3 regions of the Rahnella sp. Larv3_ips genome follow, and region 3 is predicted to be linked to each of the others. Evidence: predicted binding sites of a transcription regulator. Region 3 holds the regulator's gene; each other region holds the start of a gene.
What was found. Region 3 encodes Fur, which represses iron uptake genes when iron is present. Its sites were predicted from a motif close to ATAATAATGAGAACNACTATCAA; they were not measured.

Region 1: the regulator Fur is predicted to act here: its motif matches at 785-807, upstream of ED901_RS05270 (TonB-dependent siderophore receptor).
Region 2: the regulator Fur is predicted to act here: its motif matches at 957-979, upstream of ftnA (non-heme ferritin).

The regions. Positions count from the first base shown of each region.
Region 1 covers NZ_MJIB01000004.1:611,150-613,422, reverse strand. Annotated here, with positions in the region: gene ED901_RS05270 (TonB-dependent siderophore receptor) at 1-762, opposite strand, end outside; gene ED901_RS05265 (gamma-glutamylcyclotransferase) at 1,024-1,713, opposite strand.
Region 2 covers NZ_MJIB01000005.1:6,956-9,228, reverse strand. Annotated here, with positions in the region: gene pip (prolyl aminopeptidase) at 1-473, shown strand, start outside; gene ED901_RS08620 (DNA polymerase III subunit theta) at 506-736, opposite strand; gene ftnA (non-heme ferritin) at 1,143-1,649, shown strand; gene copC (copper homeostasis periplasmic binding protein CopC) at 1,786-2,172, shown strand; gene copD (copper homeostasis membrane protein CopD) at 2,176-2,273, shown strand, end outside.
Region 3 covers NZ_MJIB01000005.1:404,683-406,955, reverse strand. Annotated here, with positions in the region: gene ED901_RS10680 (OprD family outer membrane porin) at 1-434, shown strand, start outside; gene chiQ (ChiQ/YbfN family lipoprotein) at 448-789, shown strand; gene fur (ferric iron uptake transcriptional regulator) at 927-1,382, opposite strand; gene fldA (flavodoxin FldA) at 1,697-2,224, opposite strand.

The DNA.
Region 1 (2,273 bases), on a different contig from region 3:
ATCGATCGCGCTTTCTCCTTCGCGATGAACGGCGTTAACCCGCACGCCCCACTGGTTGTTATCACCAAAACGGCGGCCAACATCCACTGCGCCGCCTACCTGGGAAGACGACGTGTAATCGACCGATACGCGGTTAATTGCGGTATCCGTGGCGCGTTTTGGTTCAATGTTGACGTTCCCGCCCACACCGGTGCCGCCCGGAGGTACGCCGTTGAGGAAGGCGCTGGAGCCTTTGAGCAGTTCCACGCGATCGGCAAATTCCATTGGCAAGATCTGGCGTGGCAGTACGCCGTACAAGCCGCCGTACGAAATATCATCGCCGGAGAGTTCAAAACCACGGATGACAAACGTTTCTGAATAATTGCCATAACCGTAGCCGGTTTGCACCGCAGCATCGTTATTCAGCACATCGCCCAGCGTACGGCTCTGCTGATCCTGAATCAGCTTGTCGGTAAAGCTCACCACGTTAAACGGCACATTCATGGCGTCCTGCTCGCCGAGGATCCCCAGACGCCCGCCGTTGGCGATCTGCCCGTCGAGGTAAGCAGGAACAGTGTCGTTGCCGCCCGGTGTGAAAGTTTGCGGTGCAGCGCTGATGGTGATGGTGTCACCCTCTTTCGCCGGTGCGGTCGCAGGCGCCGCGAAGGCAGGCAGCGTCAGCATTCCCAGCGCAGCAGAAATGACGGCGGGTAACATTTTGCGTTTAAAAACAGGCGTACACGGTGAAACAGAAGAGTGAAAAATTTCACTTTCAGTATGCATGAGAGTTCCCTGAAAAGTTCAAATGGTAATAGTAATAATTATCAAAACGATTTGAATTATGCTGATCGGGACTCTAATTGCAACCGACTTCGGTGTAATAACCTCAGGGTAAACAGGATGTTAAAAAGGTTATTTATTGTGGGTTAGGAATTTTATTATTCGTCAGGCGGGTAATTCACTGAAATCAGGGGAATAAATAATGCGGAAGGAAAACAGACTGCGTAGGGACATCACGCAGCCTGCAAAACGTAAACAACAGCGTCAGCTCAGGCCGGGCACATCGAAGCCGGGAGACACCGCCAGCAACATACGCACCTGCTTCACCAGTTCACTCATGCAGTCATCGCGCATACCGTAACTCTCAAGCTCTTTTTCAAGGGCAAACAGGTATTGCGCGTTGGTGCCCAACGGGCCACTCGCCCTGGCGATCAGCGGCGCAATGATCTGATAATCCGTGTCCGCTTCGTACTGAGGGTGCGAGGGATCCATAATAAATACCAGCGCAGTGACGATGCGCCCATCATCGAGCGCCAGTTCGCACCAGGTCGGGCGGTAACAGCCGGTGAGCATTTCACGCTTCCACAGCAACTCCAGCTCCTCGTGCAGCTTGTCTTCCGGCAGGCGGAATGCCAGGCCGGTCGTCTGGCCGCCGTCACGCAGCGCCAGCATACGTCCCGGCTGCGCGTGGGTGCCGCGCCCTGCCGTCAGGCGTAAACAGAATGCACGATGATAACCGTGCAGAGTGGCAGGCCGTGCCTCTTCCGAGTCGAAGACCGGGTTCCACATCAGCGAGCCATAACCAAAAATCCACACAGGACTGTTGTCAGGGCGTCTCGCCAGCGTGCAATCGAGTGAGGCGGCGCGTTGTTCGGAGGTTAATAACATCGATTCGTCGATGCTGCCGAATGCTGTCTTACAATCTGCGTTACGCAGAAAATCTCGGGTTAACATTCATTCCCTCCTTCATTACGACGTACTTTTGAACATGCCATGCTGTTAACGCTGTGTTCTCCGTTATCGCGGTTAGTGATGGTCTGTGGAGCGATCAGATTTAAGATTTTTGGTATACCCCACTCTTTGAAACCTTATTCGTTTCTCTCGTTGCAATCAAGGTTGAGAACGATCACAAAACGAAAATAAAGTGATTATTTTATGAACATTGTATGAATGTTGAATTTTAGGCGGGAATATCACAGATAAACCGACAAGAACTGCCTCGCCGCAAGACCGGTGCTACGCTTGCGGGAGGTAATGCACAGGCCGCGTGTGAATCGCTTTATCTGAGCGAAAAAGGCGGTTTTTCACCTGTTCAGCCTGTGGGTATCGTGATTATTTACATAAGTTGACGCAGTGCGTCCATAAGGTAAATATGAAAATCCAATTTATTGATTACTATTGTTTTAATTATTTAACACGCCAAGTTAAGTCAGCGTATAAGCGCCTGTAATTCGCCACACCTGCTGATAAACAGGCAGTACGTCGTTTTTTTGTGGTTAACCTCCATTATTTTC
Region 2 (2,273 bases), 400 kb from region 3:
GGCAGCGTATCCTCTCTATTTTATCCGAGGAAGAACGCAAGGATGTTATCGCCGCTTATCACGCACGCCTGACATCCAGCGATCGCGCAGTGCAGCTCGAGGCTGCAAAAATCTGGAGCTTGTGGGAAGGGGAGACGGTCACGCTTCTGCCTGCGGAAGGTTCGGCGTCATTTGGTGAGGATAACTTTGCGCTGGCCTTCGCCCGCATCGAGAACCATTACTTCACGCATCTTGGCTTTTTAGACAGTGATGACCAGTTGATACGTAACGTTGACCGTATCCGGCATATCCCGGCGGTGATCGTACATGGTCGCTATGATATGGCCTGTCAGGTGCAAAACGCCTGGGACCTGGCGAAAGCCTGGCCGGAAGCTGAACTTCATATTATCGAAGGGGCAGGGCACTCATTTGATGAGCCTGGGATCCTCGATCAGCTGATTCGTACCAACCAGCAATTCGCCACCCGCCGGTAATCGCTTTCCCCTCCCGTTTGCCTAAAGCTGCGTTACTTTTGCTTCGGTTCATAAGGTAAACGGGAGAATTTATGGGATTCCCCGCGATAATGCATCACACGCTCACGAAAGTAGGTGCGCAGATGTTCAGGCTGTTGCCGTTCTACCATTTCTGCCACAACGGGCATGTTGTAACGCTCTTTGAAAGCGACCGCTGAAGCCGCCAGATCGATGTTAATCCGATCCATCTCATCTTTACTGATTTCTGCCAGATTGATACTCATTGCAACCTCCCGTGCATCTCATTTGCGCGCATTGTACCCGAGCACATCGTCGGGGTGAACGTCGTTGCCTCACTTTTATGTTCCGCTCAAAAATCCATTTTCGTTAAATGCAATTTAAGTAAATAAGAACTATTCAGGTTATGGAAGTGATAATTATATTCATCAACATGCTTTTAATTAATTTCGCGAATAGGAATGATTCTTTTTAATATACATTTAGTTGTGAATGGTTATCATTATTGGATATTTACGATAAAAATAAGTACATATATATCAATGAATTATTTTTAAATGTTGCCTGTATGGATAATAATGTGAATTGGCTGTTCTTATTTTGTATTGATACGGGCATAATGCGGGTAAATAAACACATCCGCCTGCCTTAATTATTTTATGGAGCCGCATCATGCTTAAAAAAGAAATGATCGATCAGCTTAATGAACAGCTGAACCTTGAATTTTATTCAGCCAATTTATATTTGCAGATGAGTGCATGGTGCAGTGACAAAGGCTACGAAGGCGCGGCAGCGTTTCTGAAAAAGCACTCGATGGAAGAAATGGATCACATGCACCGCCTGTTCAAATATGTCAGTGATACAGGTGCATTGCCGCTGCTGGGCGCTATCGCCGCACCGCCGGTCAGCTTCGAATCCCTGTCTGATCTGTTCATGCAGACCTATGAGCATGAGCAGTTGATCACACAAAAAATTAACGAACTGGCCGATCTGGCGATGACGCTGAAAGACTATTCTTCCTTCCACTTCCTGCAATGGTATGTGGCAGAGCAGCATGAAGAAGAAACCTTGTTCAAATCTGTTCTCGATAAGCTGGCTCTGGTCAGCAACACCGGCAACGGCTTGTTCTTTGTCGATAAAGATCTTAAAACCATGGCGGCACAAGCCCCGGCCGTATAAACCCGGTTTGTGATGGTCATAAAACGCAGAATGCTCCGGCTTCTGCGTTTTTTTATGCATTTATGACAAACGTTTTACATGGGATTGCGATAAAGTGGCGGCGTTATAAATTCATCATTACGCAAGCCAAGGAACTATCGTGTTGAAAAAAACCTCCTCTCTTTGCCGTGCCATGGCAGTCTCAGCCGTATTGCTGAGCGGATTTATCTCACAGCAAGCCCTCGCGCATGCACATCTTAAAACCCAAACTCCCGCTGCGAACGCCGTTCTGACTGCCAGCCCGACCGAACTCTCTCTTGGGTTCAGTGAAGGTATCGAACCGAACTTCAGCAAAATCACCCTGGCAGACGCCGCCAAAAAAGCTGTTAAAACCGGCGCGATGACACTGGCTGCCAATGACAATACCCAGGCAGTCGTTCCTCTGCCTGATGCGTTGACATCCGGCAAATATACGGTGTCGTGGAACGTGGTGTCAGTTGACGGTCATAAAACCCACGGTAACTACAGTTTTACCGTTAAATAAGTTATGAGCCTGACTGCACTGTTCGTCCTGTGCCGGTTTGCCCACTTTGCGTCGCTGATGCAAATTTTCGGGTTGAGTGTGTTTTGCTCCCTGCTGGCGCC
Region 3 (2,273 bases):
ATCAGGGCTACTTCCTTCAGCGTATGACCCCAACGTATTCCTCATCCAATGGTCGTCTCGATGTGTGGTGGGATAACCGTTCCGACTTCAACGCCAACGGCGAAAAAGCGGTATATGCCGGTGTTTTATATGATCTGGCGAAATGGGATCTGCCGGGCTTCGCGGTCGGCGGTTCCTATGTTTATGCATGGGATGCCAAGCCAAGCACCAATGCAGTTTATGACCAAAGCCAGCGTCTGAAAGAAAGTGCGTGGAGTCTGGATGCGCTTTACACCCTTCAGGAAGGGCGCGCCAAAGGCACGTTGTTCAAATTGCATTACACCCAGTATGACAACCATTCAGATATTCCGAGCTGGGGCGGTGGTTACGGCAACATCTTCCAGGATGAAAAAGATGTGAAATTTATCGTTATCGCTCCATTCACTATTTTCTGAGGTCACTATGTCGATGAATAAATTACTGCTGATCGTGACCACGTCTTTATTGCTGGCCGGTTGTTCCCAGACGTCAGGGCAGGCTGAAGATGCCAGACTGCGCAAGGCTTACAGCGCCTGCATCAACACTGCCGAAGGCTCGCCGGACAAACTTGCATCCTGCCAGGCGGTTCTTAACGTTCTGAAGGAAGAGAAAGCTCACCAGCAGTTTGCACAACAGGAAACGGTACGCGTGCTGGATTACCAGCGCTGCCTGACGGCACGCAAAACCGGAGACGGGCAGGCTTACGCCGCCGATTGTGGAAAAATCTGGAAGGAAATTAAAGCCAATAACTCACCTGCGCCGGTGCAGTAAACCTCGTCAATCCCTGAAGGTGAGACAGAAAACCCCGGCTTGCCGGGGTTTTTTATGTCTTTCATCGCTGATAAACGGGCATAAAAAAACCGCTTTTCAGCGGTTAATTTTAGGTCGATATCAACGAGCCCGGCAGATTACTGCGCAGGTTTGTCATTGTGCAAAGAGTCATCTTCGCGGCAGTCGCCTGCTTCACAGTGGCCGTACAGGTACAGGCTGTGGTTGGTCAGTTTGATACCGTGTTTTTTAGCAATTTCGCGCTGACGACCTTCAATGTATTCGTCGCGGAATTCAATAACACGGCCACAATCTAAGCAAATCAGGTGATCGTGATGGTGTTGCTGAGTCAGTTCGAACACGGACTTGCCGCCTTCGAAGTTATGGCGGGTCACGATACCGGCGTCATCAAACTGGTTCAGAACGCGGTAAACCGTCGCCAGACCAATCTCTTCACCCATATCAATCAATTGTTTGTACAGATCTTCCGCACTAACGTGATGACCTTCCGGCGCTTGCAACACTTCCAGGATTTTAAGGCGCGGAAGCGTGACTTTTAAGCCGGCTTTCTTCAGTGCGGTGTTGTTGTCAGTCATGCGGATTCAGTCCTGTTACTATGTGCTAATCAAGTTGAGGCATGGAGCCTGTGGCATCAGCGGCACAAAATTCTTCGATTAGGATCCTTCTTTTAACGGAAGTGTGCCGATCCCCTAAACGATAGCCTGTTAATAAAGATCACTAAATGCCAGTCACATAAGACAATGCAACGACTTGATCGATAGAAAAAACAGATGAACTCAGTGTACCTTGATACCACCGAAAGTAACAATTTTGTTGTGGCTAAATTGTTAATTTCAGTAATAGTTTGGCCCTTTAATTGTAGAATAAATCCTCAGGGCCAACAGGGTTTTTAGCCAATAATTTCTGAAAGGCTCAATTCTTCAGTAATTTGCTTAACCCAGGCGTCAACGCGCTCATTGGTTAATTCCGGCTGACGGTCTTCATCAATAGCCAGTCCAATGAAATGTTTATCATCTGCCAGACCTTTGGATGCTTCGAAGTGATAGCCTTCGGTTGGCCAGTGACCCACAATCACCGCGCCGCGTGGCTCAATGATGTCGCGCACGGTGCCCAGCGCATCACAGAAATATTCTGCGTAGTCTTCCTGATCGCCGCAACCAAACAGCGCAACCAGCTTACCTTCAAAATCTATCTCTTCCAGGCTTGGGAAGAAATCGTCCCAGTCACACTGAGCTTCACCGTAATACCAGGTTGGAATACCGATCAGCAAAATATCGAATTTTTCCAGATCCTCTTTGCTGCTCTTCGCAATGTCATGCACCTCAGCAACATCTTTACCCAGTTGTTTCTGGATCATTTTTGCGATGTTTTCGGTGTTACCTGTATCGGATCCAAAGAAGATTCCTACTACGGCCATAAGATGTCTAACCTCTTGTTCTCAATGATAAGCCCTACATTGCAGGCAA